3 regions of the Paenibacillus sp. FSL E2-0201 genome follow, and region 3 is predicted to be linked to each of the others. Evidence: a T-box and tRNA genes for the amino acid it is inferred to sense, from the RefSeq annotation. Region 3 holds a T-box; the other regions hold tRNA genes.
The links. A T-box is a leader RNA that pairs with one kind of tRNA and senses whether it is charged. The one in region 3 lies ahead of metG (methionine--tRNA ligase), so its partner is inferred to be a tRNA-Met.
Positions count from the first base shown of each region.

Region 1: it encodes a tRNA-Met, which carries the amino acid that the T-box ahead of metG (methionine--tRNA ligase) is inferred to sense. The anticodon was not compared.
Region 2: it encodes a tRNA-Met, which carries the amino acid that the T-box ahead of metG (methionine--tRNA ligase) is inferred to sense. The anticodon was not compared.

Region 1 covers NZ_CP150154.1:5,847,105-5,850,355, reverse strand. The annotation lists rRNA gene NSU15_RS26330 (23S ribosomal RNA) at 1-1,099, shown strand, start outside; tRNA gene NSU15_RS26325 (tRNA-Asn) at 1,161-1,236, shown strand; tRNA gene NSU15_RS26320 (tRNA-Ser) at 1,240-1,332, shown strand; tRNA gene NSU15_RS26315 (tRNA-Glu) at 1,351-1,425, shown strand; tRNA gene NSU15_RS26310 (tRNA-Val) at 1,481-1,556, shown strand; tRNA gene NSU15_RS26305 (tRNA-Met) at 1,574-1,650, shown strand; tRNA gene NSU15_RS26300 (tRNA-Asp) at 1,677-1,754, shown strand; tRNA gene NSU15_RS26295 (tRNA-Phe) at 1,762-1,837, shown strand; tRNA gene NSU15_RS26290 (tRNA-Thr) at 1,858-1,933, shown strand; tRNA gene NSU15_RS26285 (tRNA-Tyr) at 1,939-2,024, shown strand; tRNA gene NSU15_RS26280 (tRNA-Trp) at 2,031-2,104, shown strand; tRNA gene NSU15_RS26275 (tRNA-His) at 2,141-2,216, shown strand; tRNA gene NSU15_RS26270 (tRNA-His) at 2,257-2,329, shown strand; tRNA gene NSU15_RS26265 (tRNA-Gln) at 2,351-2,425, shown strand; tRNA gene NSU15_RS26260 (tRNA-Gly) at 2,432-2,506, shown strand; tRNA gene NSU15_RS26255 (tRNA-Cys) at 2,519-2,592, shown strand; tRNA gene NSU15_RS26250 (tRNA-Leu) at 2,607-2,685, shown strand; gene NSU15_RS26245 (AraC family transcriptional regulator) at 2,830-3,251, opposite strand, start outside.
Region 2 covers NZ_CP150154.1:904,892-908,142, reverse strand. The annotation lists gene NSU15_RS04030 (YdeI/OmpD-associated family protein) at 1-318, opposite strand, end outside; tRNA gene NSU15_RS04025 (tRNA-Gly) at 421-491, opposite strand; tRNA gene NSU15_RS04020 (tRNA-Pro) at 504-577, opposite strand; tRNA gene NSU15_RS04015 (tRNA-Arg) at 608-684, opposite strand; tRNA gene NSU15_RS04010 (tRNA-Gly) at 693-767, opposite strand; tRNA gene NSU15_RS04005 (tRNA-Leu) at 774-857, opposite strand; tRNA gene NSU15_RS04000 (tRNA-Lys) at 873-948, opposite strand; tRNA gene NSU15_RS03995 (tRNA-Gln) at 956-1,030, opposite strand; tRNA gene NSU15_RS03990 (tRNA-Asp) at 1,047-1,124, opposite strand; tRNA gene NSU15_RS03985 (tRNA-Met) at 1,150-1,226, opposite strand; tRNA gene NSU15_RS03980 (tRNA-Met) at 1,298-1,374, opposite strand; tRNA gene NSU15_RS03975 (tRNA-Val) at 1,392-1,467, opposite strand; tRNA gene NSU15_RS03970 (tRNA-Glu) at 1,474-1,545, opposite strand; tRNA gene NSU15_RS03965 (tRNA-Ser) at 1,674-1,766, opposite strand; tRNA gene NSU15_RS03960 (tRNA-Asn) at 1,772-1,847, opposite strand; tRNA gene NSU15_RS03955 (tRNA-Ile) at 1,851-1,927, opposite strand; rRNA gene rrf (5S ribosomal RNA) at 1,985-2,101, opposite strand; rRNA gene NSU15_RS03945 (23S ribosomal RNA) at 2,174-3,251, opposite strand, start outside.
Region 3 covers NZ_CP150154.1:3,969,253-3,972,503, reverse strand. The annotation lists gene htpG (molecular chaperone HtpG) at 1-756, shown strand, start outside; gene NSU15_RS17990 (DUF4362 domain-containing protein) at 818-1,282, opposite strand; T-box leader at 1,408-1,669, shown strand; gene metG (methionine--tRNA ligase) at 1,714-3,251, shown strand, end outside.

The DNA of each region.
Region 1 (3,251 bases), 1.9 Mb from region 3:
CTGTGCGAAGCCGCAAGGCGAAGTATACGGGCTGACGCCTGCCCGGTGCTGGAAGGTTAAGGGGAGTGGTTAGGGGTAACCCGAAGCTATGAACCGAAGCCCCAGTAAACGGCGGCCGTAACTATAACGGTCCTAAGGTAGCGAAATTCCTTGTCAGGTAAATTCTGACCCGCACGAATGGCGTAACGACTTGGGCGCTGTCTCAACGAGAGATCCGGTGAAATTTTAATACCTGTGAAGATGCAGGTTACCCGCGACAAGACGGAAAGACCCCATGGAGCTTTACTGCAGCTTGATATTGAATTTGGGTACGATCTGTACAGGATAGGTGGGAGCCGTAGAAATCGGAGCGCAAGCTTCGGTGGAGGCGCCGTTGGGATACCACCCTGATCGTATCTAGGTTCTAACCTAGTGCCCTAATCGGGTACGGGGACCGTGTCAGGCGGGCAGTTTGACTGGGGCGGTCGCCTCCTAAAGAGTAACGGAGGCGTTCCAAGGTTCCCTCAGAATGGTTGGAAATCATTCGAAGAGTGCAAAGGCATAAGGGAGCTTGACTGCGAGACCTACAAGTCGAGCAGGGACGAAAGTCGGACTTAGTGATCCGGTGGTACCGCATGGAAGGGCCATCGCTCAACGGATAAAAGCTACCCTGGGGATAACAGGCTTATCTCCCCCAAGAGTCCACATCGACGGGGAGGTTTGGCACCTCGATGTCGGCTCATCGCATCCTGGGGCTGAAGTAGGTCCCAAGGGTTGGGCTGTTCGCCCATTAAAGCGGTACGCGAGCTGGGTTCAGAACGTCGTGAGACAGTTCGGTCCCTATCTGTCGTGGGCGCAGGAAATTTGAGAGGAGCTGTCCTTAGTACGAGAGGACCGGGATGGACGTACCGCTGGTGCACCAGTTGTTTCGCCAGAAGCATGGCTGGGTAGCTACGTACGGACGGGATAAGCGCTGAAAGCATCTAAGCGTGAAGCCCCCCTCAAGATGAGATTTCCCAATTAGTAAGACCCCTTGAAGACGACGAGGTAGATAGGTTGGAGGTGGAAGTGCAGTAATGCATGGAGCTGACCAATACTAATCGGTCGAGGGCTTATCCTATACTTAAAACGCAAATTCAATTCGGATTCAGTTTTCAGGCGATTAAGCCTGGTATGAATATTCCCTGATAGCTCAGTTGGTAGAGCACTCGACTGTTAATCGAGTTGTCACAGGTTCGAGTCCTGTTCGGGGAGCCATATGGAGAGGTGTCCGAGTTTGGCCGAAGGAGCACGATTGGAAATCGTGTAGGCGCCACAAGCGTCTCGAGGGTTCGAATCCCTCTCTCTCCGCCACAAATTTTTAATTAGTATGGCCCGTTGGTCAAGGGGTTAAGACACCTCCCTTTCACGGAGGTAACATGGGTTCGAATCCCATACGGGTCACCAAATTTTCACTTGATTTTGTATAGTGGACTTTGGTACAATAACAATTGTTGTTTACGGAGGCTTAGCTCAGCTGGGAGAGCATCTGCCTTACAAGCAGAGGGTCGGGGGTTCGATCCCCTCAGCCTCCACCATATTCATTTAAGAACGACGCGGGGTGGAGCAGCCCGGTAGCTCGTCGGGCTCATAACCCGAAGGCCGCAGGTTCAAATCCTGCCCCCGCAACCAATTTTCATCAAGTAATTATATCTTTTGGAACCGTGGTGTAGTTGGCCTAACATGCCTGCCTGTCACGCAGGAGATCGCGAGTTCGAATCTCGTCGGTTCCGCCATTTTCTTGGCTCGATAGCTCAGTCGGTAGAGCAGAGGACTGAAAATCCTCGTGTCGGCGGTTCGAATCCGTCTCGAGCCACCATGTAGTATACAACTTAATATGCCGGTGTAGCTCAATTGGTAGAGCAACTGACTTGTAATCAGTAGGTTGGGGGTTCAAGTCCTCTCGCCGGCACCATCTTTGGGGGATTAGCGAAGTGGCCAAACGCATCAGACTGTAAATCTGCTCACGTACGTGTTCGGTGGTTCGAATCCATCATCCCCCACCATTTTTTAGGGGCATAGTTTAAAGGTAGAACAACGGTCTCCAAAACCGTTGGTGTGGGTTCAATTCCTGCTGCCCCTGCCAATCTTTATCTAAAGTCTTTCTCTAAAGTTTAATATGGCGGTCGTGGCGAAGGGGTTAACGCACCGGTTTGTGGATCCGGCATTCGTGGGTTCAAGTCCCATCGGTCGCCCCATTTACTTTAAGAAGAACAGCAACAATATTAGTTTAATATGGCGATTGTGGCGAAGTGGTTAACGCACCGGATTGTGGTTCCGGCATTCGTGGGTTCGAGACCCATCAGTCGCCCCTTTTATTTTAAAATGTTATTGGGGATTAGCCAAGCGGTAAGGCAACGGACTTTGACTCCGTCACGCATAGGTTCAAATCCTATATCCCCAGCCATTTTATGCGGACGTGGCTCAGCGGTAGAGCATCGCCTTGCCAAGGCGAGGGTCGCGGGTTCGATTCCCGTCGTCCGCTCCAAATTTTTCATATGGCGCCATAGCCAAGTGGTAAGGCAAAGCTCTGCAAAAGCTTTATCCCCAGTTCAAATCTGGGTGGCGCCTCCATTAATTTCATATGTGCCGGCGTGGCGGAATGGCAGACGCGCTCGACTCAAAATCGAGAGGGAAACCGTGGAGGTTCGAGTCCTCTCGCCGGTATATCAAAAAGGTTAGTAAAGTTGCTAATACAAGCGACTTTACTAACCTTTTTTCTTTGTCTATGAACTTTTATTCTTAAGCCGTTGAATTAGAGACACTTCTAATTCAACGGCTTTTTTATGTGAAGCGGAGTGAATTGTAATTTTATTGACTGCTTAGTCGGAATGTCCGCGGTGTGAGACCTACCTCACGTTTGAACATATTGCAGAATTGAGCGTCATTCACAAACCCTGCAGCGGCAGATACTTCTGAGATATGCATTTGGGTATGTTGCAAGAGAGACTTTGCATAATCCAGACGTTTCAATAGTAGATAGCGAAGAGGTGAAGAACCGAATCGCTCTTTAAATAAATGGCGGAAACGATCATAGCTGTATCCAGACATCTCAGAGAGTGTTGCGACCGATAGCTTATGGCGGTAATGCTCATTCATATAGTTTAGAACATATTGGACTCTGTCTTCCGTTGGCGATTGAAACCCAGAGGCGCTAAGAAGCCGTATCAGATGAACAGTGATTTCGCTCATTTGAAGGTTCAATAGTTCAGAGAATCCATCTTGTTTGCGCG
Region 2 (3,251 bases), 3.1 Mb from region 3:
CTCATGGCTACTCAGCGCATCAAGGAAATCCTCTGGAGCTTCTACCTCTCGTAATTGATGATCCTGCTCCATCGTCACACGCACAATATCACCAGGTTGAGCTTTGGCTAGATCCCGTAGTTCTTTCTTTACCACCATAAAATACTTTCCGTTTCCATGGGGCATAAGCGTTCCTCTATAGGGGATTCCATTTACAGTTCCTTTTACCTGTACCCTGGACTTTGTTTCAAATATTTGTTCGGCATCAAAAGGGACGTTAAGATAAGTCCAGCTCCCACTTGCATCAGGTCGCACTAATTTAGCTTCGAATTCAAACATAGCTACCTCCTCAACTAAAAGCCCTAAGTTCTATTGTATCCATATGAATGTAACTATACAAAAAAACACCTGCCTATAATAGACAGGTGTTTCTTAATTATAAGCGGGTGATGGGAATCGAACCCACGCTATCAGCTTGGAAGGCTGAAGTTCTACCATTGAACTACACCCGCAAAGGTATAAAATCGGGATGACACGATTTGAACATGCGACCCCCTGGTCCCAAACCAGGTGCTCTACCAAGCTGAGCTACATCCCGTCAAAACATGTAATGACTTAGTAATAAAAATGGCGCGCCCTGAGAGATTCGAACTCCCGGCCTTTTGATTCGTAGTCAAACGCTCTATCCAGCTGAGCTAAGGGCGCAAAAATTATGGAGCGGAAGACGGGAATCGAACCCGCGACCCTCGCCTTGGCAAGGCGATGCTCTACCGCTGAGCCACTTCCGCAAAATATGGTGCGCGTGAAGGGACTTGAACCCCCACGTCGTGAAACGCCAGATCCTAAGTCTGGTGCGTCTGCCATTCCGCCACACGCGCACACTTTAAAAATAATGGTGAGCCATGAAGGACTCGAACCTTCGACACCCTGATTAAAAGTCAGGTGCTCTACCAACTGAGCTAATGGCTCTCATAAATGGCTGGGGATATAGGATTTGAACCTATGCATGACGGAGTCAAAGTCCGTTGCCTTACCGCTTGGCTAATCCCCAACAATAATTAACTAAATGGCGGAACCGACGAGATTCGAACTCGCGATCTCCTGCGTGACAGGCAGACATGTTAGGCCAACTACACCACGGTTCCACAGACATAATGCATAAATGTAAATTGGTTGCGGGGGCAGGATTTGAACCTGCGGCCTTCGGGTTATGAGCCCGACGAGCTACCGGGCTGCTCCACCCCGCGTCATTTAATAAGTATATACTATTCATTTACACTACGCCAGCTAGTCCCAAAACATCATGCTTAAGAAAATTTGGTTGCGGGGGCAGGATTTGAACCTGCGGCCTTCGGGTTATGAGCCCGACGAGCTACCGGGCTGCTCCACCCCGCGTCGTTCTTAAATGAATATGGTGGAGGCTGAGGGGATCGAACCCCCGACCCTCTGCTTGTAAGGCAGATGCTCTCCCAGCTGAGCTAAGCCTCCATGTTATGACCCGTATGGGATTCGAACCCATGTTACCTCCGTGAAAGGGAGGTGTCTTAACCCCTTGACCAACGGGCCATGCTAATAAACTTTATGGCGGAGAGAGAGATACTCTCACTACTATCGAGATTGCGAAGCATTCCTAACGAAGCTTATGCTTCAACGAACCACCAAGGCTTCTCATCCCTAACAGGGAAGTAAATTCATGGCGGAGAGAGAGGGATTCGAACCCTCGAGACGCTTGTGGCGCCTACACGATTTCCAATCGTGCTCCTTCGGCCAAACTCGGACACCTCTCCATAAATGGCTCCCCGAACAGGACTCGAACCTGTGACAACTCGATTAACAGTCGAGTGCTCTACCAACTGAGCTATCAGGGAATATGGTGGGCCTTAGTGGACTCGAACCACCGACCTCACCCTTATCAGGGGTGCGCTCTAACCAGCTGAGCTAAAGGCCCTTTTAAGACATACGAATATTAAGGGCAAAAAAAATACCACGGGTAATGTGGTTGTCCGCTTGGCGGCGTCCTACTCTCCCAGGACCCTTCGGTCCAAGTACCATCGGCGCTGGAGGGCTTAACGGTCGTGTTCGGGATGGGTACGCGTGGAACCCCTCCGCTATCGCCACCAAACGGGCATTACAGCGTAATGCTCAGGCTTAATCGCCTGAAAACTGAATCCGAATTGAATTTGCATTTTAAGTATAGGATAAGCCCTCGACCGATTAGTATTGGTCAGCTCCATGCATTACTGCACTTCCACCTCCAACCTATCTACCTCGTCGTCTTCAAGGGGTCTTACTAATTGGGAAATCTCATCTTGAGGGGGGCTTCACGCTTAGATGCTTTCAGCGCTTATCCCGTCCGTACGTAGCTACCCAGCCATGCTTCTGGCGAAACAACTGGTGCACCAGCGGTACGTCCATCCCGGTCCTCTCGTACTAAGGACAGCTCCTCTCAAATTTCCTGCGCCCACGACAGATAGGGACCGAACTGTCTCACGACGTTCTGAACCCAGCTCGCGTACCGCTTTAATGGGCGAACAGCCCAACCCTTGGGACCTACTTCAGCCCCAGGATGCGATGAGCCGACATCGAGGTGCCAAACCTCCCCGTCGATGTGGACTCTTGGGGGAGATAAGCCTGTTATCCCCAGGGTAGCTTTTATCCGTTGAGCGATGGCCCTTCCATGCGGTACCACCGGATCACTAAGTCCGACTTTCGTCCCTGCTCGACTTGTAGGTCTCGCAGTCAAGCTCCCTTATGCCTTTGCACTCTTCGAATGATTTCCAACCATTCTGAGGGAACCTTGGAACGCCTCCGTTACTCTTTAGGAGGCGACCGCCCCAGTCAAACTGCCCGCCTGACACGGTCCCCGTACCCGATTAGGGCACTAGGTTAGAACCTAGATACGATCAGGGTGGTATCCCAACGGCGCCTCCACCGAAGCTTGCGCTCCGATTTCTACGGCTCCCACCTATCCTGTACAGATCGTACCCAAATTCAATATCAAGCTGCAGTAAAGCTCCATGGGGTCTTTCCGTCTTGTCGCGGGTAACCTGCATCTTCACAGGTATTAAAATTTCACCGGATCTCTCGTTGAGACAGCGCCCAAGTCGTTACGCCATTCGTGCGGGTCAGAATTTACCTGACAAGGAATTTCGCTACCTTAGGACCGTTATAGTTACGGCCGCCGTTTACTGGGGCTTCGGTTCATAGCTTCGGGTTACCCCTAACCACTCCCCTTAACCTTCCAGCACCGGGCAGGCGTCAGCCCGTATACT
Region 3 (3,251 bases):
TACGAGCAGTTCTATAATGCTTTTGGCAGACAGCTTAAGTTTGGTGTGTACAACGATTATGGTATGCACAAAGATACTCTTCAAGATCTGCTGATGTTCTACTCCTCCAAGGAGAAAAAGCTGGTAACGCTGGACGAATACGTGTCTAGAATGCCAGAAGATCAGAAGTACATCTACTATGCTTCCGGAGAGTCGATCGACAGAATCGAAAAACTCCCGCAAACTGAGCTTGTTTCGGATAAAGGATATGAAATTCTCTACTTCACTGATGATATTGATGAATTTGCAATCAAGATGATCATGTCTTATAAGGAAAAAGAATTTAAGTCTGTATCCAGCGGAGATCTTGGCATTGAAGCTGACGAAGCGGACAAGCCAACGGAAGCGGAAGAGAACGAAAACAAGGAGCTTTTTGAAGCGATGAAGGACATCCTGTCCGGCAAAGTGAAAAATGTTAAAGCCTCCAAACGTTTGAAGACTCATCCGGTATGTCTCTCTGCTGAAGGCGAACTGACCATCGAGATGGAAAAAATCTTGAAATCGATGCCGAATGGCCAAGAAGTTCAAGCGGACAAGGTACTCGAAATCAACATCCATCACGAAGTATTCCAGTCCTTGAAGGCGGCAGCAGAGAACGACAAAGAAAAGCTCGGTTTATACACGAACCTGCTGTACAACCAAGCCCTGTTGATCGAAGGTCTACAGGTTAGTGATCCTGTTCAATTCACCAATGATATTTGCAAAATCATGAAATAATATGAAGTACAGAGACCATCCAATTGTATTATGATTGGGTGGTCTTTTTTATTTCAGTATTTCATTCTGTTGTGCGAAAAAGGTAGTAATCAATTTCAGAGTCATTATTTGTGCAACCGCTGATCGAATAGATAACTTCACCTTGTGTGCTTTTTTTACTCGTCACTTCGGAGCAAGTATCGGTTCTGACATCTTTGTTGCTCCCACCAAATTCATCATTAGAAGTATCATAGCTATAATTAATTATACTGCCATCAAACTTCAAATCCTTAAATATGGGATCACCCTCATCTGTGTAACTTGTAACGCGTATATTGTCTGCTTTTTTCCTGGAGAGATTAGTTATAAATTGCTCGAATTTATCTAGGTTGTACACTTTTTTAAATGAAACAATATCTCCCCTACTGATGGCTTCTTTGGAAGTATAGGGTTCACTTTTGGGAACAGAATTAACTTTATTATCGGAACAACCCCATACTCCTGCTAGTAAAAGAACAGAGAGTACAAGTAAATTTACTTTTTTCACTGAGGGACCTCCTTGTAACTTATTTATATAAAAGACGGAAATTAACTGGAAAAGTTACAGTGAGCTTGATGTTTCGCATTGACAATAAACAACAAATTGAGTATTATTTCCTGTAACTTGAATATGTAAAAGCAAAGAAGAGAAAGAGTACCACGGCAATTCTTTCTACAGAGAGCTCCGTTCGCTGAAAAGGAGTAAAGAAAAACCTTGGGAATATGGTCTCAGAGCTGCGCATCGAAACCTTTTGGGTTGTAGGCTGCGCCGGAACCTGCATCCGTTATAGTGCTAGGGTATAAACGTTTATTAACGTCGTACCTGAAGAGGTAAATGTCATGAGGCATTTATAAAATTAGGTGGTAACACGTGAGTAGAACTCTCGTCCTTTGTGGATGGGAGTTTTTTTGTTGTCTAAAAAAAGGAGGAGAAGGTTAATGAGTAATGTGTTTATAGGCGGAGCTTGGCCGTATGCGAATGGATCTTTACATCTTGGGAGATTATCAAGTGTGTTGCCTGGGGATGTGCTGGCACGATATTTTCGCTCCAAAGGGGATAACGTTTTATATGTGTCAGGCAGCGATTGTCATGGCACACCTGTAGCGGTTCAGGCTGCTAATGAAGGGATCACACCCGAAGCTTTTGCAAGTCGATACCACGAAGAGTTTCTGAAGTGTTTTGAACAGCTGGGATTTAGTTATGATCTATATACTCGAACGGATCAACAGCAGCATCATAAGGTCGTGCAAGAGTTGTTTGCGAAGCTGCTAGAGAATGGTCATTTATATAAAAAAACCATTGGGCAATGTTACTGCGAGGTAGACCAGCGATTTTTGCCAGACAGATATGTGGAAGGCACTTGTCCGGTATGTGGACAGCGGGCGCGTGGAGATCAATGCGATTATTGTTCTACGATTCTAGACCCTGCCGATTTATTGGACAGAGTCTGTAAATTATGTGGGAATACACCGACAGAACGGCCGACAGAACATTTTTATCTTAGCTTATCTAAATTTCAATCTGAATTAACTGATTATGTAGACGAAGCAGTACACTGGAGAGAAAATGCAATAAAACTGACCAAACGATATTTAAAGGAGGAGCTTCAGGATCGGGCAGTAACCAGAGACTTATCTTGGGGTGTAAATGTTCCTGTAGCTGGATTTGAAGATAAGAAGATTTATGTCTGGATTGAGGCGGTAAGTGGTTATTTATCAGCCAGCAAGCAGTGGGCTACACAATCTGGAGGGAGCTGGGAGGAATTTTGGTCAGAGAAAAATGATGGTATTACCGCTTATTATGTGCATGGTAAAGACAATATTCCTTTTCATACCTTGATATGGCCAGCCGTCTTATTAGGAGCAAAAGAGTTACATTTACCGGACCGGATTATATCTAGCGAATATTTAACCCTTGAAGGGCAGAAGTTCTCCACTAGCCGTAATTGGGCGGTCTGGGTACCTGATATTCTAGAACGGTATCATCCTGACTCTATTCGTTATTTTTTAATTGCCAACGGGCCTGAGAAGCGGGATACGGATTTTTCCTGGAGAGAGTTTATTTATAGTCATAATGGTGAGCTGCTTGGAGCATTTGGTAACTTTGTGAATCGTTCATTGGCTTTTGCGGATAAGTTTTATGAAGGGAAAGTGCCGAAGGGAGAATTAGATAAGGGGTGGAGGGACAATATTGACCTCTTGTATCTGGAGTCAGGGCGCCTAATTGAAGCGGGAGATTTAAAGGATGCGCTGGAGTATATTTTTTCTTATGTACGTAAGGCAAATCAGTATTTTGATCGGCAAAAGCCTTGGATTCAGGTAAAAGAGGATCGGAAAGCCTGTGATTCTACAATATTTACTTGCGTTCAGATTATCGCTAATTTGGCAAGTTTGCTGCATCCGTTTCTACCTTTTTCTTGTGAGAAGATCAGGGGGTTCTTATCGCTTGAACAACCGAATTGGCAGCCCTGCGCAGT